3 regions of the Bradyrhizobium sp. CCBAU 21365 genome follow, and region 1 is predicted to be linked to each of the others. Evidence: predicted binding sites of a transcription regulator. Region 1 holds the regulator's gene; each other region holds the start of a gene.
What was found. The regulator PhoB, encoded in region 1, activates phosphate uptake and scavenging genes when phosphate is short. The targets are predictions, from matches to a motif close to TGTCATNNANCTGTCAT.
Positions count from the first base shown of each region.

Region 1 (10,609 bases):
ACATAGGAGATCTCGGCGAGGAAGATCGTGAACAGGAAGACATGCGCGACATAGATCTGCCAGACCCGGCGCAGGATGCGCGCGGTCGCGATCACGAAGCCGCCCTCCAGCATGGCGCGGCCGTAGACGAAGGCCGCGGTGTAGCCGGAGATGAAGATGAAGATCTCGGTGGCGTCGGAGAAGCCGTAATTGCGGATCGTCAGCCAGGTCAGAAGATTGGTCGGCAGATGATCGATGAAGATCAGCCACAGCGCGAGCCCGCGGAACAGATCGAGGCGGAGCTCGCGCTCGCCGGTCGCCGGCAGCGTGATCGCGGGCGCAGCAACCTTCGCCTCGGCCTCAGCCTTTACTTCGGCCTTGGCGTCAGCCACCGGCGAACCGGCTATGGGGTCGGCAATCGAGCTCATCAAACACCGTGTCGGCTGCGGACGCCCCGCACGCCGTGCTGAAAAGATAATATCGGTCCGCCAGTTGCCGACAAAGCACGGAGTGCGGCGGCATGCGGCCGCGCTTTAGAGCGGAACTATGTTGAAACCACGATGAACGGACCGCCCTTGGGCCGCCTTTTCACGGCCCGGCAGGCGATTGGTTCCGGCGGTTCAATTGGCTATGATGGCGCCCTGTTCGAGCATGATCCGGTCGAAAACGGACCATGCGCCAGGACCATCGGATTGAGCCGCATGTACCGCGCCGTTACCCGCCAGATCGAAGTCACCGTCGAGCCGAACTTCATGCCGGAGCGCTCGTCGGTCGACCGGCGCGAATATTTCTGGTCGTACAGGATCGTGATCGTCAATTCGGGCCCGGAAACGGTGCAGCTGCGGACGCGGCACTGGATCATCACCGACGCCACCGGCCGCCGCCAGGAGGTGCGCGGCGAGGGCGTGGTCGGCGAGCAGCCGGTGCTCGCGCCCGGCGAACGCTTCGAATATACGAGCGGCGTGCCGCTGCCGACCGCCTCCGGCTTCATGACCGGCAGCTACCAGATGGTCACCGAAGCCGGCGAGCGCTTCGACATCGATGTGCCGACATTTTCGTTGGATAGCCCGAGCCCGGGCGGGAAAAGGGTGTTGAACTGACGCCAGCGTAGCCCGGATGGAGCGCAGCGCAATCCGGGGCAGGTGCATGCGCGGTTGGAGCGGCCCCGGATTTCGCGGAGCCTGTCATCGGGCGCGCGTTCGCGCGACCCGTTGGCTTCTCCGGGCTACGATGACGAACGCGTCTACTCCACGCCGGCTTCCTGCGGCGTGAACTCATACACCGACGAGCAGAACTCGCAGGTCACGACGACCTTGCCGTCCTTCACCATCTCGGCGCGGTCGTTCGGCGCGAAGCTCTTCAGCATCGACGACACCGCATCGCGCGAGCAGGAGCACTGCGCGCGCAGCGTTTGCGGGTTGAAGACGCGCACGCCGCGCTCGTGGAACAGGCGATAGAGCAGCCGCTCGCCGGACAGATCGGGATCGATCAGCTCGACATCCTCGACCGTCGAGATCAGCGACTGACCCTCGACCCACGCATCGTCATCCGGCACGGAATGCGCGGAGGTGCCTTCCGGCGCATCGCCGGGATGCAGATCGGCCTGCTTGGCGCGCTCGGGCGCCCTGGGCAGGAATTGCAGCAGGATGCCGCCGGCGCGCCAGCGCAGCTTGCCGCCCTCGCCGCCGCGCATCTCCTCGCCGACCGCAAGGCGCACCCGCGTCGGAATCTGCTCCGAGCGCAGGAAATATTCATGGGCTGCCTCTTCCAGGCCGCCGCCGTCGAGCGCGACCAGTCCCTGGTAGCGGCTGGTGTTCGAGCCCTGATCGATTGTCATCGCGAGGTGGCCCTTGCCGAGCAGCTCGCCCGAGCTCTGGCCATTCTTCAGGCGCGATGCGTCGTAGCGCGCATAGGCGCGCAGCCGGTCGGGCGCCTGGAAATCGACGATCAGGAGCGACACCGGACCGTCGGTCCGGGTCTGCAGAATGAAGCGGCCCTCGAACTTGACCGACGAGCCGAGCAGCGTGGTCAGCACGATCGCCTCGCCGAGCAGCTTGCCGACCGCGGGCGGATAATCGTGTTTGTGCAAGATCTCGTCGAGCGCGGGGCCGAGCCGGGTCAGCCGGCCGCGCAGGTCCAGCGCGCCGACCTCGAAGGCCAGCACGGCATCGTCGACAGGAACCGCTGAGGGCGCGCGAACCGGCGCCTCGGGCGTGATTTTGATGTCGGGGGATTGTGAAACCATGGCGCTCTATCTGGGGTCTCGGACCGCAAAACGAAAGGGGTTCACTCAACGCGAGATCGTCGTCCCGGCACAGGCCGGGACCTATGACCACGGGATTTTGTCGCGGCACAAGGCGTCTCCCCTTGTGCCTCTTTCATCGGCCGCAGCGTATGGGTCCCGGCCTTCGCCGGGACGACAGCATTGAATGGGCGCTACGCGACCGCGTCGAAACACCAGGCCAGGATGCCCTTCTGCGCATGCAGGCGGTTTTCCGCCTCGTCGAACACCACGGATTGCGGCCCGTCGATCACCTCGTCGGTGACCTCCTCGCCGCGATGCGCGGGCAGGCAGTGCATGAACAGTGCGTCCGGCTTGGCGAGCGACATCAGCTTGGCATTGACCTGATAGGGCCGCAGCACGTTGTGGCGGTGCTCGCCCTCCTTGTCGCCCATCGACACCCAGGTGTCGGTGACGACGCAGTCGGCGCCGCGCACGGCGGCTTCCGGATCGCTGCCGAGCATGATCGGCGCGCCGGTCGCCTTGATCCAGTCGCGCATCGGCTTCTTCGGCGACAGTTCCGGCGGGGTCGCGACATTGAGCTGGAACTTGAACCGCTCGGCGGCATGCGCCCAGGAGGCCAGCACGTTGTTGTCGTCGCCGGTCCAGGCCACGGTCTTGCCTTCGATCGAGCCGCGATTTTCCTCATAGGTCATGAGGTCGGCCATCACCTGGCAGGGATGCGAACGCCGGGTCAGGCCGTTGATGACGGGGACGGTGGCGTGGGCAGCGAGCTCGAGCAGCGCGTCATGGTTGAGGATGCGGATCATGATCGCATCGACATAGCGCGACAGCACGCGTGCGGTGTCGGCGATGGTCTCACCGCGGCCGAGCTGCATCTCGGCACCGGTCAGCATGATGGATTCACCGCCGAGCTGGCGCATGCCGACGTCGAACGACACCCTTGTGCGGGTCGACGGGCGCTCGAAGATCATCGCCAGCGTCTTGCCTTCGAGCGGCTTCCTGCCCTTCTCGTGCGCCTTCAGCTTCGCCTTCATGGCGGCGCCGGCGGACAGCATGTTGCGCAGCTCGCCGAGCGGCAGCTCGTTGATATCGAGGAAGTGACGGACCGGCTTGCTCATTATCCCGCCGCCTTCTTCGGCTGCGCCGCCGACAGTACAGAGCACGCGCGCTCGAGCGCGGTGATCGACGTATCGATCTCGGTCTCGGTCACGATCAGCGGCGCCAGGAACCGCACCACATTGTCGCCGGCACCGACGGTGAGCAGCTTCTCGTTGCGCAGTGCTGCGATCAGGTCACCCGACGGCACCACCGCCTTGACGCCGATCAACAGCCCCTCGCCGCGCACCTCCGACAGCACGCCGGGATAGCGGTCGACGACGGAAGCGAGCTTCTGCTTGAGCAAGAGCGACATCTTCTGCACATGTTCGAAGAAGCCGGGTTTCAGCATGACGTCGAGCACGGCATTGGCGGCGGCGACCGCGAGCGGATTGCCGCCGAAGGTCGAGCCGTGCGAGCCGGGCGCCATGCCTTCGGCCGCTTTCGCGGTCGCCAGCACCGCGCCGATCGGGAAACCGCCGCCGAGCGCCTTGGCCAGCGACATCACATCCGGCGTGACGCCCGTGCGCTTGTAGGCGAACAGCTCGCCGGTGCGGCCCATGCCGGTCTGCACCTCGTCGAAGGCGAGCAGCAGGCCGTGCTCGTCGCAGAGCGCGCGCAGCGCCTTGAAGAACGCCTGCGGCGCCGAGCGCACGCCGCCCTCGCCCTGCACCGGCTCGATCAGGATGCCGGCGGTGTGCGGGCCGATCGCCTTCTTCACCGCCTCGATGTCGCCATGCGGCACCTGGTCGAAGCCGTCCATCGGCGGGCCGAAGCCTTCGAGATATTTCGTCGAGCCGGTCGCCGCCAGCGTGCCCAGCGTGCGGCCGTGGAAGGCGCCCTCGAAGGTGATGATGCGGTAGCGCTCGCCATGGCCCTTGGAGAAGTGATAGTGGCGGACCAGCTTGATCACGCCCTCCATCGCTTCGGCGCCGGAATTGCAGAAGAACACGAAGTCGGCAAAGCTCTGCTCGCACAGCCGCGCGGCAAGCGCCTCGCCGTCCGGGCTCTTGAACAGGTTCGACATGTGCCAGAGCTTGGTCGCCTGTTCCTGCAGCGCCTTGACCAGATGCGGATGCGCGTGCCCGAGCGCGTTGACCGCGACGCCCGAGGTGAAATCGAGATAACGGTCGCCGTTGGTTGCGATCAGCCAGGCGCCCTCACCGCGCTCGAAGCCGAGATCGACCCTGGCGAAGACGGGGAGCAGATGCGACGTGGCAGCGTTGGTCATGGCGTTCACTGACGGTTTTTAAGCCGACAATTGCCGCGCGCCTTGACGCCAGCGCAGCAACGGCCAGCTTCGGAAAACAAAACGGCCGCCTTTGCGGGCGGCACGTGGCGGGCATTCTATGCTGCGGTCGGTAAGTGTCAATCGCCACGAAGTGGCCTTCCTGCAATGCGAAACGAGCGCAATCCGGAGCATTCCGGTGCGGTGGAAAAGCCTCATCGCGATGCTTAACTGTGTGGGAACATGTGGACGCACGGCCGCGGACTCTTGCGCCAGAGTCACGCCATATTGTAGCGTTTGGCCTGTCGGGTACGACATCTCGTGCGGCGGTACTGGACCCTCTAAGTAGCCTTCGTGTCTCGCGTAAACGTTCGGGCGCAACACCGTGCCCGGCGAGGGCTAAGGGATTCTGGCCGCAGGGATATTTGTCCAGATTGGCTCGCAGCGCCGCTCCAATGATTGGCCGGCGCTACGCGAAGGGAAGAATGCGATGACTGTATTGACCTGGTCCGACGATCGCGTCGAGCAGCTGAAGAAGCTCTGGGAGTCTGGCCTGTCGGCCAGCCAGATCGCGGCGGAACTTGGCAATGTGACGCGAAACGCCGTGATCGGCAAAGTGCATCGGCTCGGCCTCTCCGGCCGCGCCAAGGCACCCTCCACGGCCGCGCCGCGGCAGCGCAAGGCCCGCCCCGCCCAGCACATGATGCGGGTAGCGCGGCCGGTGTCGCGCGGCAACACCGCGCTGGCGCACGCCTTCGAGGTCGAGATGGAGCCCGATCCGATCTCCTACGACAATGTGGTGCCGATGAGCCAGCGGCTGTCGCTGCTCGAGCTCAACGAGGCCACCTGTCACTGGCCGGTCGGCGATCCCTCGAGCCCGGAATTCTTCTTCTGCGGCGGCAAGGCGCTCGCCGGCCTGCCCTATTGCGCGCATCACTCGCGCGTCGCCTACCAGCCCGCCGCCGATCGCCGCCGGCCGTCGGCGAAACCGCAGATCAAGTGAGCACTCGGGAAAAGACGGAAGAACTCAAAAACAAATCCCCGCGAAAGCGGGGATTTTTTTTGTCCGTAGCCCATTACATCACCGGCGTCGTCCCGGCGAAAGCCGGGACCCATAACCACTAATGCGTGTTGTTAGAAAGCCGTCTGGCCACGTGCCGATTACGCCGGCCGCGGCGTATGGGTCCCGGCTTTCGCCGGGACGACGCCGGTGATGCGGCTTGCGATGGCCACGCGCCCGTTACGGCTGCGGCTCGGCCTTGGCAAAGCGGTCGTCGAGCGCGTAGCCGGCGCCGCGCACGGTGCGGATCGGATCCTGCTCGCGGCCCGGATTGAGCAGCTTGCGCAGGCGGCCGATATGCACGTCGACGGTGCGCTCATCGATGTAGATGTCGCGGCCCCAGACGCTGTCGAGCAGCTGCTCGCGGCTGAACACGCGGCCGGGATGCTCGAGGAAGAATTCGAGCAGGCGATACTCGGTCGGCCCGAGATCGATCGGGCGGCCGGAGCGCGCCACGCGGCGCTTCTCGCGGTCGAGCTCGATGTCGCCATAGGTCAGCACGGTCGCAAGCCGCTCCGGGCTCGCGCGGCGCAACAGGCCCTTCACCCGCGCCAGCAGTTCCGGCACCGAGAACGGCTTGACGATGTAATCGTCGGCGCCGGTGGCAAGTCCGCGCACGCGCTCGCTTTCTTCGCCGCGCGCGGTCAGCATGATGATCGGAAGCTGCTTGGTCTCGGGCCGCGCCCGCAGGCGACGGCACAGCTCGATGCCGGACAGGCCCGGCAGCATCCAGTCGAGGACCACGAGGTCGGGAACGCGCTCCTTCAGCCTCGTGTCGGCATCGTCGCCGCGCCCCACCGTCTCGACATCGTAGCCTTCCGCATCGAGGTTGTAGCGCAACAGCGTCGTCAGCGCTTCCTCGTCTTCGACTACCAGAATGCGTGCGCTCATCGGTTTAAGTTCTTTCTCTGTGGTGATCCGTTGCCCAGACGCAAACCGAAACGCTTACTTCCTTGAGCATAGTCCCCGCGGAAACGATTTGTCGCGAGGATCATCCAGTTTCGCTCTTGCCGGTCCCGCACTTGCCGATCATGCCTCAGTTGCCCGGCACCGTGGTGGCAAAAGTGGTCATGTCCCCCTTCGGGCGCTTGTCGGTGATCTGCTGGCCCTCGATCATGTAGAACACGGTCTCGGCGATATTGGTGGCGTGATCGCCGATCCGCTCGATGTTCTTGGCGCAGAACATCAGATGGATGCAGAACGAGATGTTGCGCGGATCTTCCATCATGTAGGTGAGCAGTTCGCGGAACAGCGAGGTGCAGATCGCATCGACCTCCTCGTCGCCCTTCCAGACGTTCATCGCCGCCGGCAGGTCGTGCGCGGCGTAGGCGTCGAGCACCGACTTGACCTGCGACAGCACGAGGTCGGTCATGTGCTCGAGGCCGCGGATCAGCTTCAGCGGCTGGAAATCGCTCTCCAGCGCCGCGACGCGCTTGCCCATGTTCTTGGCGAGGTCGCCGATCCGCTCGAGGTCGGTCGCGACACGCATCGCGCTGACGATCTCGCGCAGGTCGATCGCCATCGGCTGGCGGCGCGCGATCGTCAGCACCGCGCGCTCTTCGATGTTGCGCTGCAGATTGTCGATCTCGATGTCGGCGGCGACCACGCGCTTGCCGAGCGCGACGTCGCGACGGATCAGTGCGTCGACCGACTCGGTAATCATCCGCTCGACCAGGCCGCCCATCTCGGCGACCAGGCGCGTCAACTCCTGCAGATCGCTGTCGAATGCCTTGGCGGTATGTTCAGAAGCCATCGCTTGTCTCCCTCAACCATGATCCCGGGGATCATGGTTTCGTGTCCTGAATTTTAGCATGATCCGATCGGAAAACCGGTTCCCACTTTTCCGGATCATGCTCTAGCCGAACCGGCCGGTGATGTAGTCCTGGGTGCGCCGATCGCTCGGTGAGGTGAAGATCTTGTTGGTGTCGTCGAACTCGATCAGCTCACCGAGATACATGAAGGCGGTCTTGTCGGAGACGCGCGCCGCCTGCTGCATGTTGTGGGTGACGATCGCGATCGTGTAGTCCTCGGAGAGCTCCTGGATCAGCTCCTCGACCTTGGCGGTCGAGATCGGGTCGAGCGCCGAGCACGGCTCGTCGAACAGGATCACCTCGGGGCGCACCGCCACGGTGCGCGCGATGCACAGGCGCTGCTGCTGGCCGCCGGAGAGCGACAGGCCGGAGGCGTTCAGCTTGTCCTTGACCTCGTTCCACAGCGCGCCGCCGCGCAGCGCCTTCTCGACCCGGTCGTCCATCTCGGACTTCGAGATCTTCTCGTAGAGGCGGATGCCGAAGGCGATGTTCTCGTAGATCGTCATCGGGAACGGCGTCGGCTTCTGGAACACCATACCGACCCGCGCGCGCAGCAAGTTGAGGTCGAGCTTGGGGTCGAGAATGTTGGTCTGGTCCAGCATCAGCTGGCCGACCGCGCGCTGGCCCGGATAGAGGTCGTACATCCGGTTGAAGATGCGCAGCAGGGTCGACTTGCCGCAGCCGGACGGGCCGATGAACGCCGTGACGCGGTTGGTGCCGAGCGTCAGGTTGATGTTCTTCAGCGCGTGGTGCTCGCCGTAATAGAAGTTGAGGTTGCGCACCGTGACTTTCGGCGGCGCTTCCGGCAGCGGAACCTGGGGAACGTGGCCCGCGGCAGTCGTGGAGACGGAAAGCTCGGTCATTTTGCGGCCCTTTCGGCACCAAGGATACGCGCGCCGATATTCAACGCGAGCACGGTGAATGTGATGAGCAGCGCACCGCTCCACGCCAGCTCTTTCCAGTAGGCGTAGGGGCTCTGCACGAAGTTGTTGATGGTCACCGGCAGGTTGGCCATCGTCTTGGTCAGATCCAGGCTGAAGAACTGGTTCGACAGCGCGGTGAACAGCAGCGGCGCGGTCTCGCCGGCGACGCGGGCGGTCGCCAGCAGCACGCCGGTGATCAGACCCGATCGCGCCGCACGATAGGCGATCCGCTTGATCACCAGCGAACGCGGCAGGCCGAGCGCGGAGGCGGCCTCGCGCAGCGGATTGGGCACCAGGAGCAGCATGTCCTCGGTGGTGCGCAGCACGACCGGGATCACGATCACCGCGAGCGCGAGGCTGCCTGCGATCGCCGAGAAGCCGCGCATCGGCACCACCACCGCGCCATAGATGAACAGGCCGATGATGATCGAGGGCGCGCTGAGCAGGATGTCGTTGATGAAGCGGATCACCGAGGTCAGCTTGTCGTGCTTGCCGTATTCGGCGAGGTAGGTGCCGGCGAACAGGCCGAGCGGCGCGCCGATGCCGACGCCGATCACCGTCATGATGAGCGAGCCGACGATGGCGTTGAGCAGGCCGCCTTCGGTCGAGCCGGGCGGCGGCGTGTTCTGGGTGAACAGCTGCACGCTGAGGCCTGTAAGGCCGTTATAAAGCAGCGTGATCAGAATCAGCGCCAGCCAGGTGACGCCGAACAGCGCCGCGCCGACACAGAGCGCGCGGATGACGATGTCGTTGCGGCGGCGGGATTTGTAGATCGGGTTCATGGCGTTACTTCCCCGCCTTCTTTTCAAGCCGCATCAGCATCAGCCGCGCGCCGGCGAGCACGAAGAAGGTCAGCACGAACAACAGCAGGCCGAGCAGGATCAGGCCGGACTGGTGCAGGCCGTCGCTCTCGGCGAATTCGCTAGCGATCGCCGCCGAGATCGTGGTGCCCGGCGCGAAGATCGACGACGAGATCCGGAACGAATTGCCGATGATGAAGGTCACCGCCATGGTCTCGCCGAGGGCGCGGCCGAGCGCCAGCATGATGCCGCCGATCACCCCGACGCGGGTGTAGGGGATCACGACGCTGCGAACGACTTCCCAGGTGGTGCAGCCCATGCCGTAGGCGGCCTCCTTCAGCACCGGCGGCACGGTCTTGAACACGTCGACCGAGATCGCGGTGATGAAGGGCAGCACCATGATCGCAAGGATCAGCGCGGCGTTGAACAGGCTGAGATAGGACGGCGGGCCTGCGAACACCGCGCCCAGCACCGGGACGCCCTCGAAGATCCGGATCATGAAAGGCTGGAACGTGTTCGCCAGGAACGGGCCAAGCACGAAGAAGCCCCACATGCCGTAGATGATCGAGGGGATGCCGGCGAGCAGCTCGATCGCGATGCCGATCGGGCGGCGCAGCACTTGCGGGCAGAGCTCGGTGAGGAACACGGCGATGCCGATGCCGACCGGAATGGCGATCAGCATCGCGATGACCGAGGTGATCAGCGTGCCGTAGATCGGGCCGAGCGCGCCGAGCACCGGCGGATCGGCCGAGGGCGCCCAGCGCTGCGTCCAGAGGAAGGCGAAGCCGTATTCCTTCATCGCCGGCCAGGCGCCGACGATCAGCGACAGGATGATGCCGCCGAGGATCAACAGAACCGAAATCGCCGAGATGCGGGTGATCCAATAGAAGGTGAGGTCACCGAGCTTGAAGGCGCTGAGGGCCTTGGCGCGATCGTAAGGTCCCGCGGCTTCCATCACATCGCTCTGAACAGCCATGTCTGCCACGCCAATCCCCTCTTTAGTATGCAAAAGCCACGCAAACCGCTACGCCCCGAAGCGATCTTCACTGACGCATTTGGCCGGGCGTCGTCGTTCCAGCCACGCCCCTTGAGGCGCGAACCCCGGCCTCGATCCCGCGCTTGTTGCCGCGGTGATGGAGACCGGGTCTTGGTCGCTCGACCTGTGCCGCGATCGAATCGGCACAGGTCCTGTCGCAGCGTCGGACTTAGCTCTTGATGTCCGAGGACCAGGTCTTCTCGATCAGCTTGACGACCGAGTCCGGCATCGGGATGTAGTCGAGCTCTTCGGCCGCCTTGCCACCCTTCTCGAAGGCGTACTTGAAGAACTTGAGCGCTTCCTGCGAGGCCGCCTTGTCGGTCGAGTCCTTGTGCATCAGGATGAAGGTCGCCGCGGTGATCGGCCAGGAGGCTTCGCCCGGCTGGTCGGTCAGGATCACGTAGTAGCCGGGAGCCTTGGCCCAGTCGGCGT
Region 1 is NZ_CP030036.1:1,180,909-1,191,517, reverse strand. Features, by position in the region: gene XI02_RS05540 (OpgC domain-containing protein) at 1-407, opposite strand, end outside; gene apaG (Co2+/Mg2+ efflux protein ApaG) at 681-1,079, shown strand; gene XI02_RS05530 (Hsp33 family molecular chaperone) at 1,223-2,224, opposite strand; gene argF (ornithine carbamoyltransferase) at 2,416-3,342, opposite strand; gene XI02_RS05520 (aspartate aminotransferase family protein) at 3,342-4,550, opposite strand; gene XI02_RS05515 (GcrA family cell cycle regulator) at 5,038-5,550, shown strand; gene phoB (phosphate regulon transcriptional regulator PhoB) at 5,788-6,498, opposite strand; gene phoU (phosphate signaling complex protein PhoU) at 6,644-7,360, opposite strand; gene pstB (phosphate ABC transporter ATP-binding protein PstB) at 7,463-8,281, opposite strand; gene pstA (phosphate ABC transporter permease PstA) at 8,278-9,123, opposite strand; gene pstC (phosphate ABC transporter permease subunit PstC) at 9,128-10,117, opposite strand; gene pstS (phosphate ABC transporter substrate-binding protein PstS) at 10,347-10,609, opposite strand, start outside.

Region 2 (10,609 bases), 4.4 Mb from region 1:
CAGGCCGCGATCCTGCTCGAGAAGCTGAAGATTTTTGACGACGAGATCGTGGCACGCAACCAAGTGGCGGAGCGCTACGCGCGCGGACTCGGCAATATCGTGACCGTGCCTCGCCTTGCGCCAGGTTGCACCTCGGTGTGGGCGCAATACACAATCCGCCTGCCGAAAGGGGCCGACCGCGATGCCTTTGCCTCGACGCTGAAGACCCAAGGCATTCCGACGGCGATCTACTACACGAAGTCGATGCACCAGCAGACCGCTTACCGTGATTTCCCGGTCGCCGACGGCGGCCTAGCGATCAGCGAAAGCCTCTCCGACGACGTCATCAGCCTGCCGATGCACGCCTATCTCGACGAGGCGGCCCAAGACCGCGTCATCGCGGCTGTGCGCAGCGCGCTTTCGGCCTGATAGGAAACTTTTTCAGACCGCAATCATGCGCTAGAAGCAGCGCATGCTTGGGCGCATCTTCACCGTCGGCGGCTATACCCTGCTATCGCGGGTCACCGGGTTCGCGCGCGACATCATGCTCGCGGCGATCCTCGGTGCCGGGCCGGTTGCCGACGCCTTCTTCGTGGCGCTGCGGCTGCCCAATCATTTCCGCGCGATCTTCGCCGAAGGTGCCTTCAATGCCGCCTTCGTGCCGGCCTATGCCCATGTCCATGGCGAGCGCGGCGAAGCGTCGGCACGGCTGTTCGCCGACCGCATCTTCACGCTCCTGTTCGCCTCGCAGGTGATCCTGCTGGCGGTGGCGATGGCGTTCATGCCGCAGGCGATGAGCATCCTGGCGCCGGGCTTCACCGAGGACGCGGCGCAGCGCAAGCTCGCGATCGAGCTGACGCGGATCACCTTTCCCTATCTGCTGCTGATCACGCTGGTGACGCTCTATGGTGGCATGCTCAATGTGATGCATCGCTTCGCCAGCGCCGCCGCGGCGCCGATCTTCCTCAACCTCGCCATGATGATGACGCTGGCGCTCGCGGCTTTCTTTCCGAGCGCGGGCCACGCCGCGGCCTGGGGCGTGCTGATCTCGGGCTTCCTGCAATTCTTCCTGCTCGCCGGCGACCTGGCGCGTCACGGCGGCCTGCCGCGGTTCGCGCCCTTGCGGCTCGACGAGGACGTCCGCGGCTTCTTCCGCGCGCTCGGGCCGGCGACGCTAGGCTCGATGGGCACGCAGGTGGCGCTGTTCGCCGACACCATCATCGCGACCTTTCTGCCCGCAGGCGCGCTGTCGGCGCTGTATTATGCCGACCGCCTCAATCAATTGCCGATCGGCGTGATCGGGATCGCGATCGGCACCGTGCTGCTGCCGGAGATGTCGCGGCGCCTGAGCGCCGACGATCACGCCGGCGCCATGGCGGCGCAGCGCCGCGCCTTCGATTTCACGCTGCTGTTCTCGGTGCCGTTCGTGGCGGCGTTCCTGACGGTCGCCGATCCGATCATGCGCGCGATGTTCGCCCGCGGCGCCTTCTCCAAGGCCGATGCCGCTAGCGCCGGGGCCACGCTCGCGGCCTATGCGGTCGGGCTCATTCCGTTCGTGATGATCCGCAGCGCGGTCGCGACCTTCTACGCCCGCAAGGACACCGCAACGCCGGTGAAAGCGGCGCTGACCGGGGTCGCGGTCAACGTCGCGCTGAAGATCGCACTGGTCGGCTCGCTGGCGCAGGTCGGGCTCGCGCTCGCGACCGCGACCGGGGCCTGGGTCAATCTGCTGCTGGTGCTGATGTTTGCCGTGCGCCGCGGCTACCTCGCGCTCGATCGGGCGCTGATCCGCTCCTTCGGCACCTTCGCGCTATGCGGCGTGCTGCTCGCGGTCGCGCTGTGGCTGACCTCGCATTTCGCTTATGTGTGGTTCGCGCCGATGCAGATCTTTCGCGATGAGCTGATCCTGCTACTGCTGATTGCGGTCGGCGTCTTCGTCTACGCCCTGTCGATCCTCACGCTGTTCGGCCGCGGCTGGCTGTTCGCGCTGCGCCGCGTATAGTTTTACCTGTCAAATCAAATGCATAGGCGGCCGCTGTGTGATAGCGCCGCGCGCGGCGGAAAGCGGTTTGCGCTTCGCCGACAACCACGCCAATATGCGCAAAACACACCAAGGCAATTGGAGAGACGATGGCAGCTCCCATCAAATTCGGCGTCGGACAAAGTGTGCGGCGCAAGGAGGACGACGCTCTGATTCGCGGCAAGGGCCGCTACACCGACGACGTCGCACCGTCTCCCGCATTGCACGCGCTGATGCTGCGCTCGCCGCACGCGCACGCGACCTACACGATCGATGCCGGCAAGGCCCGCGGCATGCCCGGCGTGGCGCTGATCCTGACCGCCGCCGACGTCGCCGAACTCGGCGGGCTGCCGTGCCTGTTCAATCTCGAGACCGATCCGTTCACCGCACCGCCTTATCCGATCCTCGCCAAGGACGAGGTGCGCCATGTCGGCGACGCGGTGGCCTTTGTGGTCGCCGACACCGTCGATCATGCCCGTGACGCGATCGAGGCGATCGACGTCAAATGGACGCCGCTGCCGGCGGCGGTCGGCCTCGTCAATGCGGTGAAGAAGGATGCGCCGCAGGTCTGGCCGGACAAGCCCGGCAATGTGCTGTTCGACGTCTCGATCGGCGACAAGAAGGCCGCCGAGGACGCGTTCGCGAAGGCGCATGCGGTGGCCGAGATCACCATCGTCAATCCGCGCGTCATCACCAATTTCATGGAGACGCGCGCTGCGGTCGCCGAATACGACGCCAAGAAGGATCATCTGACGCTGACGATCGGCAGCCAGGGCAGCCACCGCCTGCGCGAGATCCTCTGCGACATGATCCTGAAGATGCCGAAGGAGAACATGCGGGTAATCTGCCCGGATGTCGGCGGCGGCTTTGGCACCAAGCTGTTTCCCTATCGCGAATATGCGCTGATCTCGGTCGCCGCGCGCAAGCTCAAGAAGAGCATCAAATGGACGGCCGAGCGCTCCGACCATTTCATGGGCGACGCGCAGGGCCGCGACAATCTCACCACCGCGAAGATGGCGCTCGCCGAGGACGGCAAATTCCTCGGCATGGATGTCGACCTGATGGGCGACATGGGCGCCTATCTCTCGACCTTCGCGCCTTACATCCCGCATGGCGGCGCCGGCATGCTGCCGGGCCTCTACGACATCCAGGCCTTCCACTGCCGGGTCCGCACCGTGTTCACCAACACGGTGCCGGTCGATGCCTATCGCGGCGCCGGCCGCCCGGAGGCCGCCTATGTCATCGAGCGCCTGGTCGATGCCGCCGCGCGCAAGCTCGGCATGACGCCGGACTCCATCAGGCGGAAGAATTTCATTCCGCCGAAGTCGCTGCCCTACACGACCGCGACCGGCAAGGTCTACGACTCCGGCGACTTCGTCGCGCACATGAAGCGCGCGATGGAGATTGCCAACTGGAAGGAATTTCCGAAGCGCGCCAAGGCCGCCAGAAAGGACGGCCTGGTGCGGGGCATCGGCATGGCGAGCTATGTCGAGGTCTGCGGCACCATGGGCGAGGAGACCGCCAATGTGGCGCTCGATGCCAATGGCGATATCTCGGTCCTGATCGGCACGCAGTCGAGCGGGCAGGGCCACCAGACCGCCTATGCGCAGATCGTCGCCGAGCAGTTCGGCGTGCCGCCCGAGCGCGTCCATGTGCTGCAGGGCGATACCGACAAGATCGCGACCGGCCTCGGCACCGGCGGCTCGGCATCGATTCCGTCCGGCGGCGTCAGCGTGCAGCGCGCGACGCATGATCTCGGCAACAAGCTGAAGGAGCTTGCGGCGCAGGCGCTGGAAGCCGGCGCCGGCGACCTCGAAATCGCCGACGGCCGTATCCGCATCGCCGGCACCGACCGCTCGATCAGCTTTGCCGATCTCGCCAAACGCCCCGGCGGCGATACGTCGAAGATGAATGCGAGCGCGACCTTCGCCAGCGCCGACGGCACCTATCCGAACGGCACGCATCTCGCCGAGGTCGAGATCGATCCCGCCACCGGCATCATCAAGATCGTCAGCTACGTCATCGTCGACGATTTCGGCGTCACGCTCAATCCGCTGATGCTGGCGGGCCAGGTTCATGGCGGCGCGATGCAGGGCATCGGTCAGGCGCTGATGGAGCAGGCGGTGTACAGCCCGACCGACGGTCAGCTCGTCACCGGCACGTTCATGGACTATGCGCTGCCGCGCGCCTCCGACGGGCCGTCCTTCGTGTTCGAGACCCATAACGTGCCCTGCACGACCAATCCGATGGGCGTGAAGGGCGCGGGCGAGGCCGGCGCGATCGGCTCGTGCCCGGCGGTCGTCAACGCGATCGTCGAGGGGCTGCATCGCGAGTACAAGATCGACCACATCGACATGCCGGCGACGCCGGAACGGGTCTGGATCGCGATCCGCGAGGCGCAGCGCCGCCATAATCTCTGATAAATTGTCGCAGGCGGAATGAAGATTCCGCCTGCGGTGTTTTGCAAACCAGCCCGGCCGCAGATCGCGGACCGGGACAGAGCGGAATTGAGAGGTTTTGCCGATGAAGCGGATTGTCGTCGTCGCAGCGATGCTTGCGTTGAGTGCAGGGGCGGTGGTGGCCGACCAAAATCAGGTCAAGAAGACCCAGGCCATGATGAAGGACAATGGCAAGAATGCGGGCGCGCTGGCGGCGATGCTCAAGGGCGAGAAGCCCTACGACCAGGCGACCGTCAATGCCGCGCTGGCCCAGTTCGAGGACACCGCCAAGCAGCTGCCAACGCTGTTCCCGGAGAGCATGAAAGGCGTCAAGCTGGACGGCGATTACGCCCCCTCGCCGAAAATCTGGGAAGACAAGGCCGGTTTCGCGCAACAGGCTGCGAGCTTCGCCAAGGCGGTCGCCGATGCCAAGGGCAAGATCAAGGATGTCGATACGCTGAAGGCCGAACTGGGCCTGATCGGCAAGCAGTGCGGCGGCTGTCACGAGACCTATCGCCTCAAGAAGGGCTGATCGCCACTCGGCTCATCATCGTTCGATCAATGAGAAGGGCGGACGCTTTGAGGCGTCCGCCCTTTTTTGTGTCGGTCGTTTCTTGTTGGAGCGAGCTCGCGACGATTGCTTCGTGAGGATTGCTTGGTGATGGATTACTTCGTCACTTGTTATTTGGTCACTTGGCCGCGGATCTCACCGCCCGGATTGGCCGCGGTGTGAACGTTGACATAGTACTTGCCGGCGAGCAGATCGGCGGCCTGCGCGTCGGTCAATGTTGCGCTGCCTTCGACCGGGCTCGACGTCGCGTTCGGGATCGCGACTGCGACACCCGCATTCTTGCCCGCCTCGGCGGGGCCGTGGAAATGCGCGGCGGTGGCTGGACCCGACAGGCCGGAATAGGTCAGCTTCCAGCTCAGCTTCTTGGAGGCGGCGTCGTAGTCGATGTCGGCGGTGCCGGTGGCGGCGCTGGTATTCGGCGGCACTTCGCTCTTGCTGTCCAGCTTCGCCGTGAACTTCTCGGCAAAGGCCGGACCGGCGAGGGCGATGGCGGCGCCGAGCGTCAGCGTGGCAAGCAAGGTCTTGTTCGACATGGTTCTCTCCCCTTTGACGTCACAGGATGGTTGCAATCCTCAAACAGCAGTTTTTCGGATTTATTCCCCAAATGATCGTGGGTGCGGCAAATTTGATGCGAGCTTGTCCGGCTGGTTGCCATCATACTGGTCCAAGAACTGACGCGACCAATGACGGATTGGTGAATGCTGCGACGAATTTTCCTCCTGGCGATTCTGGCCGGCGTAATCGGCTTTGGCGTGTTCTGGTGGCTGACGATCCCCGCGACCGTCGCCGCCGACGCGCTGCCTGCCTATCAGCCTGACCTGGCCAATGGCCTCACAACGTTCAATGCCGGGGGATGTTCCTCCTGCCATGCCGTGCCGAAGCAGGACGACCGCACACGGCTCGGCGGTGGGCTCGCGATCCCCTCGCCATTCGGCACCTTCTATGCGCCGAACATCTCGCCCGACCCGAACGACGGCATCGGCCGCTGGAGCGAGGCCGATTTCGTCACGGCGGTCATGAAGGGCACCTCGCCATCGGGTGCGCACTATTTCCCGGCGTTTCCGTACCCGTCCTATCAGCACGCCAAGGTCAGCGATGTGCGCGACCTGTTCGCCTATCTGAAGACCTTGCCGCCGGTCGCCGGCAAGGTGCGCGACCACGATTTGCCGTTTCTCTTCAACATCAGGCGCAATGTCGGCGTCTGGAAGTTGCTGTTCATGAACGGCAAGCCGTTCATCGCGGATGCAAGCCGCTCCGCGCATTGGTATCGCGGCGCCTATCTCGTCAACAGCTTCGGCCACTGCGCCGAGTGCCACAGCCCGCGCAATGTCCTCGGCGGCATCGTCACCGCGCAGCGCTTCGCCGGTGGTCCGAATCCGGACGGCGAAGGCTGGGTGCCCAACATCACGCCGAGGGGGATCTCGGACTGGAGTGTGAAGGATATCGCCTATTTCCTCGAGAGCGGCCAGACGCCGGACGGAGACTCCGCCGGTGGGTCGATGGTGCGCGTGATCCGCAACACCTCGCAACTGTCGTCGTCCGACCGCGACGCGATCGCCGAGTACATCAAGTCGCTGCCGCCGGTCGAGGGACCGCCGAAGCCGGTGAAGAAAGAGAAGGAGAAGGAGTCGTAAAGCAGGATGAGCTTTGGTTGAACCGGCTCGCCGCGGTTTCGGTTCACCTCTCCCAAAGGCGAGGTGAACTTTCGACGCCGTTCAAGCTCGACTCAATCTCATCATGCTCTCGTGGACGCGTCCTACTTCGCGCCGAACGCCTTGAAGGTGATGATGGTGAGGGTGTCCTGGATGCCCGGGATCACCTGAACCTTCTCGTTGATGAAATGGCCGATGTCGGTGTCGTGGTCGACGTAGAACTTGACCAGAAGGTCGTAATTGCCCGCGGTGGAATAGATCTCGGACGCAATCTCGGCCTCCGCCAGCGCGTTGGCGACGGTGTAGGACTGGCCGAGCTTGCATTTGATCTGGACGAAGAAAGGAACCATCAAAGTCGTCTCCGGGGATTTCCGCGACTATAGGCCCAAAACGGGCGGCCAAGGCAAGGGGCGAGGCAAGGGGGCAAGGCGAGGCCAACTCGCGGTAAAGTCAGGCGAACTTGCCGTCGATCCGCGGCCGGGCTAGGACAGGCCATGGTCTTGTTCGCGATGGTCGCATTCGTATCAACCGCCGGTGCTGCAAGATGACGCCGGTCGCGCTCACCATTGCCGGCTCGGATTCCTCGGGCGGGGCGGGCATCCAGGCCGACCTCAAGAGCTTTGCCGCGCTCGGGGTGTATGGCGCCTCCGCGATCACGGCGCTGACTGCGCAGAACACCACGGGGGTCAGCGGCATCCATCCGGTGCCTGCGTCATTCGTCACCGCCCAGATCGATGCGGTGTTCTCCGACCTCGCGGTCGGCGCGGTCAAGATCGGCATGGTGGCACAGGCCGAGACGATCGCGGCGATCGCCGACGGGCTGATGCGCTGGGCGCCGCGCCATGTCGTGCTCGATCCGGTGATGGTCGCGACCTCGGGCGATCGGCTGCTTGCCGTCGAGGCGGTCGATGCGCTGAAGACCCTGCTGTTTCCGCTGGCCTCGCTGATCACGCCGAACCTGCCGGAAGCGGCGGCGCTGCTCAACGAACCGGTTGCCGAGAGCGAGGCCGACGTCGAGCGACAAGGCAAGCGATTGCTGGCGATGGGCTGTCGCGCGGTGCTGGTCAAGGGCGGCCACGGCCACGGCGCCGACAGCATCGACTATCTGATCGACGCCGAGCGCAGCATCGCGCTGGCTGCGCCGCGCATTGCGACCGCCAATACGCATGGCACCGGCTGCTCGCTGTCCTCGGCAATCGCAGCAGGGCTCGCGAAGGGCGAGAGCATGGAGACCTCCGTGCGCAACGCCAAGGCCTGGATCACCGAAGCAATCGCCGCTGCCGATCGTTTTGCCGTCGGCCACGGCCACGGGCCGGTGCATCACTTTCACAAATATTACTGAAGCCCGGAGCTGCGTAGCCCGGATGGAGCCAACGGGTCGCGCGAACGCGCGCCCGATGACAGGCTCCGCGAAATCCGGGAACAGATCATCCGCGGACGCAGAACCCGGATTGCGCTTCGCTCCATCCGGGCTACGCACCGCGCGGGTCGTTCCATCGCGTTACGCAGCCAACACAACGCCTCTTCCACACAGCCGCGACCGCCGATGTCGCCAGATTGTCGCACGCTGCTGTTATCCGCAGGGCAGGGGCGTACTGCTGATTCTCGTTAACTGTTTGTGGGGCTTTGGGTCACGGGGATCGTCATCGCCTTGTCACAGGAATCTGTTAGGTGCACAGGCATGGGAAGTGACTCCTTGAGTGAAGAAAGTCCAGAGCGGCACTTTCGCACTTTGTTTATCTCCGATGTCCATCTCGGAGCCCGCGGTTCGCAAGCCGACCGCCTGCTGGACTTCCTCCGCTCTCACGATGCCGACACGATCTACCTCGTTGGTGATATCGTCGACGGCTGGGCGCTGAAGTCGAACTGGTACTGGCCGCAGACCCATAACGATTTCGTGCAGAAGATGCTGCGCAAGGCGCGCAAGGGCGCCAAGGTGATCTACGTCCCGGGCAACCACGACGAGTTCCTGCGCAAATATTACGGCACGCATTTCGGCGGCATCGACGTGGTGGAGAACACCGTTCACACCGGTGCCGACGGCAAGCGCTACCTCGTGATCCACGGCGACATCTTCGACCTCGTGGTGCAGAACGCGCGCTGGCTCGCCCATCTTGGCGACAAGGCCTACGACTTCGCGATCCAGATGAATCGCTTCGTCAACTTCTTCCGCAAGATGTTCGGCGTGCCGTACTGGTCGCTGTCGCAATGGGCCAAGCTGAAGGTCAAGAAGGCGGTGAACTATATCGGCGCGTTCGAGGCGACGCTTGCCGGCGAGGCGCGGCGCCACGGCTGCGACGGCGTGATCTGCGGCCACATCCACTACGCGACGATTCATGACGAGCACGGCATCCGCTACATGAATTGCGGCGACTGGGTGGAGAGCTGCACCGCGCTCGCCGAGCACGAGGACGGCCATTTCGAGATCATCAGCTGGACCGACCCGGTGCGCCGGATCGCGCCAGCTCCGCGAGTGACGGCACGCGCTGCATGACGCATATCCTGGTCGCGACCGATGCGTGGCATCCCCAGGTCAACGGGGTTGTCCGCACGCTGACCATGATGGCACAGGCGGCGAAATCGCTCGGCGTCGAGGTGAGCTTCCTGACGCCGGACGAGTTCCGCACCTTCGCGATGCCGAGCTATCGCGATCTCCGGCTGGCGCTGCCGTACCGGGCCAAGGTCGCAAGTCTGATCGAGGCGGCGAGGCCCGACAGCATCCATATCGCGACCGAGGGCCCGATCGGGCTTGCGGTGCGCCGCTATTGCCGCAAGCGCGGCCTGCCGTTCACGACGAGCTTCCATACCCGCTTCCCCGAATACGTCTCGGCGCGGACGCCGGTCCCGGAAGCCTGGGTGTGGCGCGCGCTGCGCTGGTTCCACAGGCCGAGCCGGGCGGTGATGGCGGCGACCCCGGCGCTGGCAGCCGAGTTGCGCCAGCGCGGCTTCCGCAACGTGGTGCTGTGGTCGCGCGGCGTCGATACCGCGCTGTTCCATCCGCGCGACGTCGATCTCTGCCTGCCGCAGCCGGTCTATCTCAGCGTCGGCCGGGTGGCGGTGGAGAAGAATCTGGAGACCTTCCTCGAGCTCGATTTGCCGGGAACCAAGGTCGTGGTCGGCGACGGCCCGGCGCGGGCGGCGCTGGAGCGGAAATATCCGGACGCCGTGTTCCTCGGCGCCCGCCATGGGGAAGAATTGGCTGAGATCTACGCCGCGGCCGATGTGTTCGTTTTCCCGAGCCGGACCGATACGTTCGGTCTGGTGCTGCTTGAAGCGTTGGCGAGCGGCCTGCCGGTTGCCGCTTTTCCGGTCACCGGTCCCCGCGACGTGATCGGCGCGGCGCCGGTCGGTGTGCTCGACGAGGATCTGCGCCATGCCTGCCTCGAGGCGCTCAGCATCCCGCGGCAGGCCTGCGTCGATTTTGCCGCGCTCCACACCTGGCAGGCGTCGGCCCGGGTGTTCATCGACCGTTGCATGAACGTCCGTCCCGCGCCGCCGGATGGCGAGGGGGAGGCGTTCGAATTCGGTGCCGAAGAGCACCATTTCGCCGTCCTGCCGGCACCTCAGCCGAACTCACGCTAGTCAGGTCACGCTAAAGCGTCTTGCCCGCCAGCCCGTCGCCGCGATACAAATCGCGAATGACGGACACCGTTCTCAATCCACCCGTCGCTGCCGCGGACATCGATGCTGCCGCAAGGGTGGTTGCGCCGTTCGCGGTGCGCACGCCGCTCCTGACCTTCCCCGTTCTCAACGAACGCGTCGGCAGCCAGGTTTTCCTCAAGCCCGAAATGCTGCAGCGGACCGGATCGTTCAAGTTTCGCGGCGCCTTCAACAAGCTCGCCTCGATCCCGCAGGACAAGCGGAGCGGCGGCGTCGTCGCGTTCTCCTCGGGCAACCACGCCCAGGGCGTCGCCGCGGCGGCCAAGATCCTCAACATGCAGGCGACCAT
Region 2 is NZ_CP030036.1:6,259,512-6,270,120, reverse strand. Features, by position in the region: gene XI02_RS29580 (DegT/DnrJ/EryC1/StrS aminotransferase family protein) at 1-408, shown strand, start outside; gene murJ (murein biosynthesis integral membrane protein MurJ) at 452-1,981, shown strand; gene XI02_RS29570 (xanthine dehydrogenase family protein molybdopterin-binding subunit) at 2,110-4,419, shown strand; gene XI02_RS29565 (cytochrome c) at 4,523-4,969, shown strand; gene XI02_RS29560 (CHRD domain-containing protein) at 5,119-5,541, opposite strand; gene XI02_RS29555 (cytochrome c) at 5,707-6,642, shown strand; gene XI02_RS29550 (Lrp/AsnC ligand binding domain-containing protein) at 6,765-7,010, opposite strand; gene thiD (bifunctional hydroxymethylpyrimidine kinase/phosphomethylpyrimidine kinase) at 7,205-8,002, shown strand; gene XI02_RS29540 (UDP-2,3-diacylglucosamine diphosphatase) at 8,342-9,154, shown strand; gene XI02_RS29535 (glycosyltransferase family 1 protein) at 9,151-10,242, shown strand; gene XI02_RS29530 (threonine/serine dehydratase) at 10,299-10,609, shown strand, end outside.
Region 2: the regulator PhoB is predicted to act here: its motif matches at 8,302-8,318, upstream of XI02_RS29540 (UDP-2,3-diacylglucosamine diphosphatase).

Region 3 (10,609 bases), 1.6 Mb from region 1:
GCAAGCTCGATCGCCGCGAACCGCTCGCGCAGCTGGGCCACGATCGGGCCGCGCCGTTCGTCGCTCAGCCGTCCGGTCAGCGTCATGTGGAAGCGGAATTCCTCCATGGCGTAGGGATAGCCCCAACGGTCGAGATAGTCGCGTTGCCGCGCGGTGAGCTTCTCGGGCTTGCGCCGCGCGCGATCCGCGGCCGTCAGCGGGGCACGGAACGCGTCGAATTCCGCGACGCAATCGGCGGCAAGCTGTTGCAGCTCGTCCGAGCGGCCGGCCGGAATCACCGCGATGAAGCCGCTGATCGCATCGACCACCGGTTCGATCACCGGAATGCGCCGCGCGCGGCCGGCGAAGGCGGCACAGGCATCGAGAAGCTCGGCCTCGCTCCGACCGGCGGCGAGCGCGGTGGGCGCCTTCAGCGTGGCGTGGAATCCATACTTGCGCGGATCTTCGGTGACCTCGCGCCAGTCGGGCGTGACGCCATCGGGAAACGGCAGGTCGTCGCCCGACACGGCATCGTAGCCGAGCAGCGTCGAACCGAAGCGGTGCAGGGCGCTGTCGGGTGACGGCGCATAATAGATCGCGTAGCGCGGAGTGCTGGCCATGGGACCGGACTATGCCGCCGCAACCGTCTTGCGCGGTGCGAGCGAATGAACGAGGCAGCTCGCGTCCGCCAGGTGCACCAGCCGTCCGGCCGCTATCACGGCGACGATGCGCGGCCGCAGCGGCACCTTGTCGTCGACGACGATGATGTCGGCACGGCGGCCCGCGGCGAGCTCGCCGCGGTCGGCGAGCCCTGCCGCGCGCGCCGGTGCCGACGAGATCAGGTCCCAGGCCCTGGCGAGCGGCAGGATGCCATCGGCGACGAGGCGGAACGCCGCGAGCAGCTGCGCCGGATAGTAGTAGTCCGACGCCAGCACCGAGCAGAGGCCCTGTGCGATCATGTCGGATGCCTTGGTCCAGCCGGTGTGACTGCCGCCACGCACCACATTGGGCGCGCCGAACACGATGAAGTCGCCCGCATCAGCGGCGTCGCGCGCGGTCTCCTCGTTGACAGGGAATTCGGCGATCACGGCGCCGAGCGCACGAAACTCCTGGCGCATCGCCGGGCTGTTGTCGTCATGCGACAGCATGCGGATGTCGGCCGCGCGCGCAGCCGCTGCCAGTCGCGCGATCGAGGCGGGCACTTCGGGGCGGCGCGCCACGACCCGGTCGAGCATGTCGTTGACGGCCTCGACGGAGAGCCCGGTGCGCTCGGCCAGTTGGTTGCGCTTCTTCGGCTTGACGTTGCTGTGGTCGTTGAAGGCGAACAGGTCGATGCGGCCTTCGGCGAGCCATTGAATGATCTCGGCCTCGGCCTCGAGATTGTGGGTCTCGTGACGCAGGTGGAAGCGCGTGTCGGCGGCGAGCTGCGGCCGTAGCGCCTCGATCGCATCGAGCAGTTTCCGCGCATTCTCCGCGCTGCGCAGGCCGGGCTCCCACGACCAGGTCGTGCCATGGAACACGGTGGTGATGCCGTTGGCGATCGCCTGCCGGTCGCTGTCGATCAACGCCACGTCAGTCGGGAAGTCGACACTGGGGCGCGGCATCATCTGCCGCTCGAACGCATCGCCATGCAGGTCGATGATGCCGGGCAGCACCAGCAGGCCACTGGCATCGATGTGAAGCGCGGCGCGACCCTGCTCGGCGTCGAGCGCGCCGATGTCGCGGCCCGCGGTCCGCAGCGAGGTCTCGACCAGGACGCCGTCAACCAGCGTGCGCCCGCCCTCGATGAAAATGTCCGTCACGATGCGGCGCTCCGTTGTTTGGCTTGCGATTGGGATACGGCCTCGGCCTCATGCTTGTCGAGGAATTCCTCGACCGCGAGCTTGCGAAAGTCGGGCAGGACACGCCGAAGTGTTTCGTGATCCCAGTCCCACCATGCGAGCGCGGCAAGGCGGTCGGCGATCGTCTCGGAGAAGCGCCGCTTGACCGGCCGCGCCGGATTACCGGCAACGATGGTGTATGCGGGAACGTCCTTGGTCACGATCGCGCCGGCGGCGACGACAGCGCCGGTTCCGATGTTCCGTCCCGGTAACAGGATCGCACCATGCCCGATCCAGACGTCATGGCCGATATGCACGTGATGCGCACGTCGCCAGTTGAAGAAGTCGGCGTCGTCGCTCTCTCCGGGGAAATACGCGCTGGCGCGGTAGGTGAAATGCGCCTGACTAGCGCGATGCATCGGGTGGTTGCCGGGGTTGATGCGGGCCATCGCCGCGATCGAGCAGAACTTGCCGATCGAGGTGTAGGTGATCTGGCTGTCGTTCACGACGTAGGAATAGTCGCCCATGCTGACTTCAAGCAGGATCGTGCGCGCGCCGACCTCGGTATATTTGCCGAGCTTGCTCTCACGGACCGACGCAGTCGGGTCGACGGTCGGCACAACCGAGAGTGTCTTTCCGGCCATCAGAGCCTCCGCAAATGTTCAAGAATCTTGGGCTTCCGGGGATGCGTGCTCGTCATCGGGACGCTTGATGACAACATCATGACGTTGCGATGACGGCAAGGAAGCAACAAGAGAGCGGGTGTGGACGATCGCCGCACCGCAACGTTACGTCACATAACTGTAAAACGCCGGGGATAGCGATGGCCCAAACGCGGTTGGAGCATTGCATGCTGGTGGTGGAAGGTCTGACGTGCCGGTTCGGCACAATAGCCGCAGTCGACAACGCATCATTTTCGATCGCGCCGGGCAGCTTCGTCGGCGTGATCGGTCGTTCCGGCGCCGGCAAGTCGACCCTGCTGCGGATGATCAACCGTCTCGCCGATCCGACCTCGGGCCGTATCCTGTTCGAAGGCACCGACGTCACCGCCCTGCGCGGCAGGGCGCTGCGGCGATGGCGGGCGCGCTCGGCGATGATCTTTCAGCAGTTCAATCTGGTCGGCCGCCTTGACGTGCTGACCAATGTGCTGATGGGCCGGCTGGCCCAGATTCCGTCCTGGCGCTCGCTGGCGCAGGCCTGGCCGGAGCAGGACAGGGCGCTGGCGATGTCCGCGCTCGATCAGTTCGATATCGCCCCGCTCGCGGCGCAGCGCGCCGACCAGCTCTCCGGTGGCCAGCAGCAGCGCGTTGCGATCGCCCGCGCGCTGGTGCAGGAGCCCGACATCATTCTTGCCGACGAGCCGATCGCCTCGCTCGATCCGCGCAACACCAAGATCGTGATGGATGCACTGCTGCGCATCAACAAGCATTTCGGCATCACGGTGCTCTGCAACCTGCACTCGCTCGACCTGGCACGGACCTATTGCGATCGCCTGGTCGGCATGGCGGCGGGGCGGGTGGTATTCGACGGCGCCCCGGCGGCGCTGACCGACCATATCGCCCGCGAGCTTTACGATCTCGAGGCCAATGACGTCATCGGCGCAGCACCGCTGCCTGCGCCCGACGGCGCAACGGCTCCGGCGCTCGGCACCGCAGCCGCGGCCTGAGCGTCGCGCATTTTTCAATCTGCGAGGCTGGGCGTTTTGCCCGGCCAACAGGTGTAACCACAAAAGAGGGGTAGTCATGATCACTCGTCGCATCGTTCTGGCCGGCGCCGCCGTGCTGGCGTTCACCGGTTCGGCATTCGCGCAGGACTGGAAAGCAAAATATCCGGAGCTCACCTTCGCGGTGGTGCCGGCCGAGAACGCCTCCGGCGTCACCGAGCGCTGGACGCCGTTCGTGGCGTACCTGTCGAAGGAACTCGGCGTGAAGGTCACGCTGCGCATCGCCAACGACTACGCGGCCGTTATCGAAGGTCAGCGCGCCGGCAACATCCAGATCGCCAGCTACGGCTCGGCCTCGTTCGCGCGCGCCCGCCTGACCGGCGTCAAGACCGACGCCTTCGCCAACGACATCAACGCGGACGGTTCGACCGGCTATTACTCGGTATTCTTCGTCAAGGCGTCGAGCCCCTCCAAGAGCGTCGATGACCTGAAGGGCAAGAATCTCGGCCTGGTCGATCCGAACTCGACGTCGGGCAACAACGTGCCGCGCTTCGAGCTCGACAAGATGGGCATCCACGATGCGGATACCTATTTCGGCAAGGTCGTGTTCACCGGCAGCCACGAGAACGCCGTCTTGGCGCTGGCGCAGGGCACCGTCGATATGGCGGCCAATCAGTGGACCAGCGACGACGACTCCACGCTGGCCCAGATGCTGCACAAGGGCATGCTGAAGAACGCCGACGGCTCGGCGATGAAGAAGGACGATTTTCGCATCATCCACAAGTCGGCGCCGATCATCAACGGTCCCTATGCCTACAACGCCGATCTGCCGGAAGATCTGAAGGCCGCGATCGCGAAGGCCTTCTTCGACGCCCCGACCAAGGACAAGGCCGCTTTCGACCGTCTCTCCGACGGCCAGAAGAAGGGCTTCCATCCCGCCACCACCAAGGATTGGGACGGCACCATCGAGCTGATCAAGTTCGTCGACAATCTGCGCAAGAAGAAGGCGAGCTGATCGCCTGAATCACGAGGGCCGGGCTCGACAGCCCGGCCTTTTCTTCTCAACTCGAACCGGACTGGCACGCGTCGATGGCGACCGCCGTATCCATTCTTCCGGCGCAGCAACTGGCCACGCTGGAAGACGCTTACCGCAGGTCCGTCGCGCGCAAGCGGCTCAGGGCTGCGCTGGCGGTGGCCGTGTTCTGTGCGGTGCTGGTGATCGCCGCGTTCGGCGCGGAGGTGAACCTGCGCACGCTGTTCACCCATTTCGGCAACTTCGTCAGCTATTTCGACCGCATCCTGACGCTTGATTCGGGCGCGCGGGTCTGGACCGATCTTCCTGAATGGTTTTGGGGCTGGAAGAAGTGGCTGAAGATGCTCGGCGAGACTCTGCTGATCAGCTATGTCGGCACGCTGACCGGCGCGGTGTTCGCCTTTGCGCTGAATTTCTTCGCGGCCCAGAACACCTCGCCGGGACCGTGGCTGCGCTTTGTGGTGCGCCGCCTGCTGGAATTCGCCCGCACGGTGCCCGGCATCGTGTTTGCGCTGATCTTCGTGATCGCGTTCGGCCTCGGGCCGATGGCCGGCGTGCTGGCGATCGCGATTCACTCGACCGGCGCGCTCGGCAAGCTGTTCGCCGAGATCGTCGAGAATGCCGACATGAAGCCGGTCGAGGGCATCCGCTCCACCGGCGCGAGCTGGCTGTCCTGCATGCGCTTTGCCGTGCTGCCGCAGGTTTCGGCCGGCTATGCAAGCTACGCGCTGCTGCGCTTCGAGATCAATGTCCGCGAAGCCTCGGTGATGGGTTTTGTCGGCGCCGGCGGCATCGGCCAGGAACTCGTGGTCGCGATCCGCAAGTTCTATTATTCCGACGTCAGCGCCATCCTCGTCACCATCATCATCACGGTCTTCATCATCGATATCTCGACCGGCTGGCTGCGCGGCCGGCTATTCGGTAAGGAGACCCGGCGATGAGCCAGCTGCCGAAGCCGGATACGCCCGAGCTGCGCGCGAAATATCCCGACGCCTTCGACCGGCCCGCCTCGGCGCGGCTGGCGCTGCCGGCGATGATCGTGGCGGCGTTTGCGATCTTCGTGTTCGGCCTGGTCGATCTCGACTTCTCGCCGTCCAGGCTGATCGCGGGCCTCAGCCAGCTCGGTTGGATCACCATGCTGATGATCCCGCCGAATCCCGGCTCGTCGTTCCCGCTCTACATGCAGGCGCTCGGCGAGACGCTGTCGATCGCGCTGCTCGGCACCACGCTTGCCGCGCTGCTGGCGCTGCCGGTCAGCCTGCTGGCGGCGCGCAATATCATCCCCTCCAACCTGATCCGCTTTCCGGTGCGCCGCTTCCTCGATTCGATCCGCGGCGTCGACACGCTGATCTGGGCGCTGGTCTGGATCAACGTCGTCGGCCTCGGCCCGTTCGCCGGCGTGCTCGCGATCATGGTGTCCGACTTCGGCGCGTTCGGAAAGCTGTTCTCGGAGGCGATCGAGGCGGCGGATCGCAAGCAGGTCGAGGGCATCCGCGCCTCCGGCGGCAACCCGCTGCACGAGATCCGCTTCGGCCTGCTGCCGCAGGTGCTGCCCGTGATCGCCGGGCAGGTGCTCTACTTCATCGAGTCCAACACCCGTTCGGCGACCATCATCGGCATCGTCGGCGCCGGCGGCATCGGCTTGCAACTCGCCGAGCAGATCCGCGTGCTGGAATGGCAGAAGGTGTCGTTCCTGATCCTGATGATCCTGATCGCGGTTGCCGCGATCGATTTCATCTCCAGCAAGCTGCGCTTTGCGATCATCGGGCAAAGGGCGGTGGTGTAGCTTCTTCTTCGCCTCTCCCCCGCGTGCGGGCAGAGGTCGGAATTTTCGCGCAGCGCAAATTCCGGGTGAGGGGGACTCTCCGCACACTCAAAGCTTTCGAAGTCGCGGAGACAGCCCCTCACCTCAACCCTCTCCCCGCAAGAGCGGGGCGAGGGAGCAGAAGCACGTCAGCCGTTCTCGACCAGAAACTCGACGCGCTCGGCGGCGAAGCGCGAGCGCTTGGTCACCAGCGGCTGGTCCAGCATGTCGACATCGGTGGCGTCGACCACCAGCACGGGTCGTCCCAGCGGCAGGTCGAGCCGCGCGGCGTCGGTCGCATCGACGATCGCCGCGGTGATCCGGGTCGAGGCGCGGTGGTAGTCCTTGACGCCGTAATGTCCGAGCAACTTGGTCATCGAGCGAACGTTGGCGAATACGCTGCCGGCATCGGGAAACCGCTCGGCCGACAGCCAGGTGGTGGAAACGCAGATCGGCGTCCGGTCGGCGAGCCGCACCGCTTCGATCCGGATCAGTGGCGCACCGATCTTCAGGCCCAGTTCGCGTGCGATCTCGCGATTGGCAACGTCGTCGCCTGCCTCGATCAACTGGCCGCGCGGCTCGTGACCGCCGGCGCCGACGATCTCGGAAAATCGCGTGCGTGAGCGCAGGGGATAGGCGAGGCGCTGGGCTTCGACATAGGTGCCGCTGCCGCGCTCGGCGCGCACCAGGCCGCGCTCGGCCAATGCGGCGAGCGCCCGCCGCACGGTGTGCCGGTTGACCCGGTACGTCTCGGCGATCTCCATCTCGCCGGGCAGCTTTTCGCCGGCGGCAAAGCGGCCGTCAGCGATGCCGCGCTCGATGCCGTCGGCGACCTGCCGCCACAAGGCGACGCCGGAACTTTCCTGCATGCTCATGGCGCGGTGATACCAGAAATCTTTGGTTTGTCACGAAACAGTCATGGCGCTCCGCTATCAAGTTGTCTAGTATCATAGACAACTTGATCCAAGCAAGGTTGCCCAAAGGTTTGCCCATGAGTTCGACCGGACCAAACAGCAAACAGGCCCAGCGCAAGGCCGCGATGACGGTGCTGGCGCACGCCGCCGCTGCGGATATCGCCGGCAGGCTGGCGGCGATCGCGGTGCCCGCGCATGAGAACCTGCGCGAGCCGGAAAACGGCCTTGTGATGCTGCGCGGGCGGATCGGCGGCGACGGTGCGCCGTTCAATCTCGGCGAGGCGACGGTGTCGCGCGCGGCGGTGCGGCTTGCGACCGGCGAGGTCGGCTTCGGCTACACGCTCGGCCGCGACGCGCGGAAGGCGCAGATGATCGCGCTGTGCGACGCCATGGTGCAGTCGGCGGAGCTGTCCGGCGAGGTGGAGGCCAAGGTGATCGCGCCGCTGCGCGTCGCCATGAACGCTGAACGAGGCCGCAAGGCAGCGGAAACCGCGGCGACGCGGGTCGATTTCTACACGATGGTGCGCGGTGAGGGATGATGCAATGACGACGATTGCCGAAATGCCCGCGGGCTTTGCCGACAAGGTGCTGTCGGCGCAGTCGACTTTCCGTTCCGTGATGGATGCGATGGCGCGCCCGGGCAGCGTGCAGCGCGTCGCCGCGAGCGTGGGAACACCGGCCGGCATGATGCGCGGCGCGGCCGCCATCGCGCTGACGCTATTCGATCACGACACGCCGATCTGGCTTGATGCTGCGATGTCGGCGACACCGGACGTCGCCCGCTGGCTGAAGTTTCACGCCAGCGCGCCGGTGGTCACCGATTCCTCGATCGCGAGCTTCGCTTTGATCGGCGATGCCGCGAGCCTGCCGGCGCTGGAGCATTTTGCGTTCGGCAGCAGCGAATATCCTGACCGGTCGACCACGCTGATCCTGCAGGTCGACAGCCTGTCGCAGGGTCCGGCCTTCGAGCTGAAAGGGCCCGGCATCGACGGCAGCGCCGTGTTGCAGGCGATGATCAAGCCACGCGACCTGTTCCAGCGGCTTGCGATCAACGAAGCTCTGTTCCCGCGCGGCATCGATGTCGTGCTGGTCCATGACGATGCCATTGTGGCGATCCCGCGCACCACGCGGCTGATCGCAAGCGGAGGGTGAGCGATGTATGTAGCCGTCAAGGGAGGCGAGCGCGCCATCGAGAATGCTCATCGGCTGCTCGCGCATGAGCGGCGCGGCGACCGCGACGTGCCCGAGGTGACGCTGGCACAGATCTCCGAGCAGCTCGCGCTTGGTGTCGATCGTGTGATGACCGAAGGTTCGCTCTACGACCGCGAGCTCGCGGCGCTCGCGATCAAGCAGGCGCGCGGCGACATGATCGAGGCGATCTTCCTGGTCCGCGCCTTCCGCGCCACGCTGCCGCGCTTTGGCGCCACCGAGCCGGTCAACACCGGCGAGATGCAGGTGCGGCGGCGGATCTCTTCGACGTTCAAGGACGTTCCGGGCGGTCAGATCCTGGGGCCGACCTTCGACTACACCCATCGCCTGCTCGATCCGCAGCTCGCGGAAGGCTTTGTGCCGGAGCAGCCGGCGACCGCGGAAGCCTCGCAGGCCGCCACGCCGCGGGTCACCGACATTCTCGGCCGTGATGGTCTGATCGAACCCTCGCCGCAGGCAGATAGTAACACGCCGGTCGGCGACCTCACGCGCGAGCCGCTGAGCTTTCCAGCTGATCGCGATCTGCGGCTGCAGAATCTAGCGCGCGGCGACGAGGGCTTCCTGCTCGCGCTCGGCTACTCGACGCAACGCGGCTACGGCCGCAATCACCCCTTCGCCGGCGAGATCCGCTTCGGCGAGGTCGAGGTCGAGTTCTTCGCCGAGGACGCGGGCTTTGCCGTGCCGCTCGGCTCGATCGAATTGACCGAGTGCCAGATGGTCAACCAGTTCAAGGGCTCGACGACCGAGGCGCCGTGCTTTACCCGCGGCTATGGCCTCGCCTTCGGGCAGAGCGAACGCAAGACCATGTCGATGGCGCTGGTCGATCGCGCGCTGCGTGCGCGCGAGCTCGGCGAGGAGGCGGCGGCGCCGGCGCAGGACGAGGAGTTCGTGATGTCGCACTCCGACAATGTCCAGTCGACCGGCTTCGTCGAGCATCTCAAGCTGCCTCACTATGTCGACTTCCAGTCCGAGCTCGGCCTGTTGCGCAAGCTGCGGCAGGAGTTTGCGGAAGCCAACGCGGTCGTGGAAATGCAGGAGGCCGCGGAATGAGCGCGCCGACGTACAATTTCGCCTATCTCGACGAGCAGACCAAGCGCATGATCCGCCGCGCGATCCTGAAGGCGATCGCGATCCCTGGCTATCAGGTGCCGTTTGCGAGCCGCGAGATGCCGATGCCCTATGGCTGGGGCACCGGCGGCGTGCAGGTGACGGCCGCGATCCTCGGTCCCGACGACGTGCTGAAGGTGATCGACCAGGGCTCGGACGACACCACCAACGCGATCTCGATCCGCAAATTCTTCGGCAAGACCGCTGGCGTCGCGACCACGACCTCGACCACGGACGCGACCGTGATCCAGACCCGGCATCGCATTCCCGAGGCGTCGCTGCATGCCGGACAGGTGCTGGTCTATCAGGTGCCGATCCCCGAGCCGTTGCGCTTCCTCGAGCCGCGCGAGACCGAGACGCGGCGCATGCACGCGCTCGCCGAATACGGGCTGATGCATGTCAAGCTCTACGAGGACATCGCGCGCTTCGGCCATATCGCCACCGCCTACGCCTATCCGGTGAAGGTGAACGCGCGCTACGTGATGGACCCGTCGCCGACGCCGAAGTTCGACAATCCGAAGATGGACAATTGCGCGGCGCTGCAGCTGTTCGGCGCCGGCCGCGAGAAGCGCATCTACGCGATCCCGCCCTATACCACCGTGGTGTCGCTGGACTTCGAGGATCACCCGTTCACGCGCTACCGCTTCAACGCGCCCTGCGCGCTGTGCGGCGCCGACAATTCCTATCTCGACGAGATCGTCACCGACGACAAGGGCGGGCGGATGTTCGTCTGCTCCGACACGGACTTCTGCGAGCAGCGCCAGGCGGCCGGCCATCACGGCACCGAGAGCGCGGCGCCGCACAAGGAGAAGGCGCATGTCTGAGCTCTCGAGCCTCGACAACGATGAGCCGCTGCTGGTGGCCGAGGGACTTGCCAAGAATTACGGCCGGCTTGCCGCCTGCCGCGACGTCTCGTTCGCGCTCTATCCCGGCGAGGTGCTGGCGATCGTCGGCGAGTCCGGCTCCGGCAAGTCGACGCTGCTGCAGCTGCTCTCGGCGCAGCTCGCGCCGAGCGCGGGCCGGGTGTCCTACCGGATGCGCGACGGCGTGCTGCGTGATCTCGGCGAATTGGGCGAGGCC
Region 3 is NZ_CP030036.1:2,829,409-2,840,017, forward strand. Features, by position in the region: gene XI02_RS12980 (DUF1045 domain-containing protein) at 1-599, opposite strand, end outside; gene XI02_RS12985 (alpha-D-ribose 1-methylphosphonate 5-triphosphate diphosphatase) at 609-1,781, opposite strand; gene XI02_RS12990 (chloramphenicol acetyltransferase) at 1,778-2,443, opposite strand; gene phnC (phosphonate ABC transporter ATP-binding protein) at 2,650-3,465, shown strand; gene phnD (phosphonate ABC transporter substrate-binding protein) at 3,542-4,477, shown strand; gene phnE (phosphonate ABC transporter, permease protein PhnE) at 4,552-5,436, shown strand; gene phnE (phosphonate ABC transporter, permease protein PhnE) at 5,433-6,281, shown strand; gene phnF (phosphonate metabolism transcriptional regulator PhnF) at 6,449-7,174, opposite strand; gene phnG (phosphonate C-P lyase system protein PhnG) at 7,291-7,752, shown strand; gene phnH (phosphonate C-P lyase system protein PhnH) at 7,757-8,365, shown strand; gene XI02_RS13030 (carbon-phosphorus lyase complex subunit PhnI) at 8,369-9,472, shown strand; gene XI02_RS13035 (alpha-D-ribose 1-methylphosphonate 5-phosphate C-P-lyase PhnJ) at 9,469-10,353, shown strand; gene phnK (phosphonate C-P lyase system protein PhnK) at 10,346-10,609, shown strand, end outside.
Region 3: the regulator PhoB is predicted to act here: its motif matches at 2,511-2,527, upstream of phnC (phosphonate ABC transporter ATP-binding protein).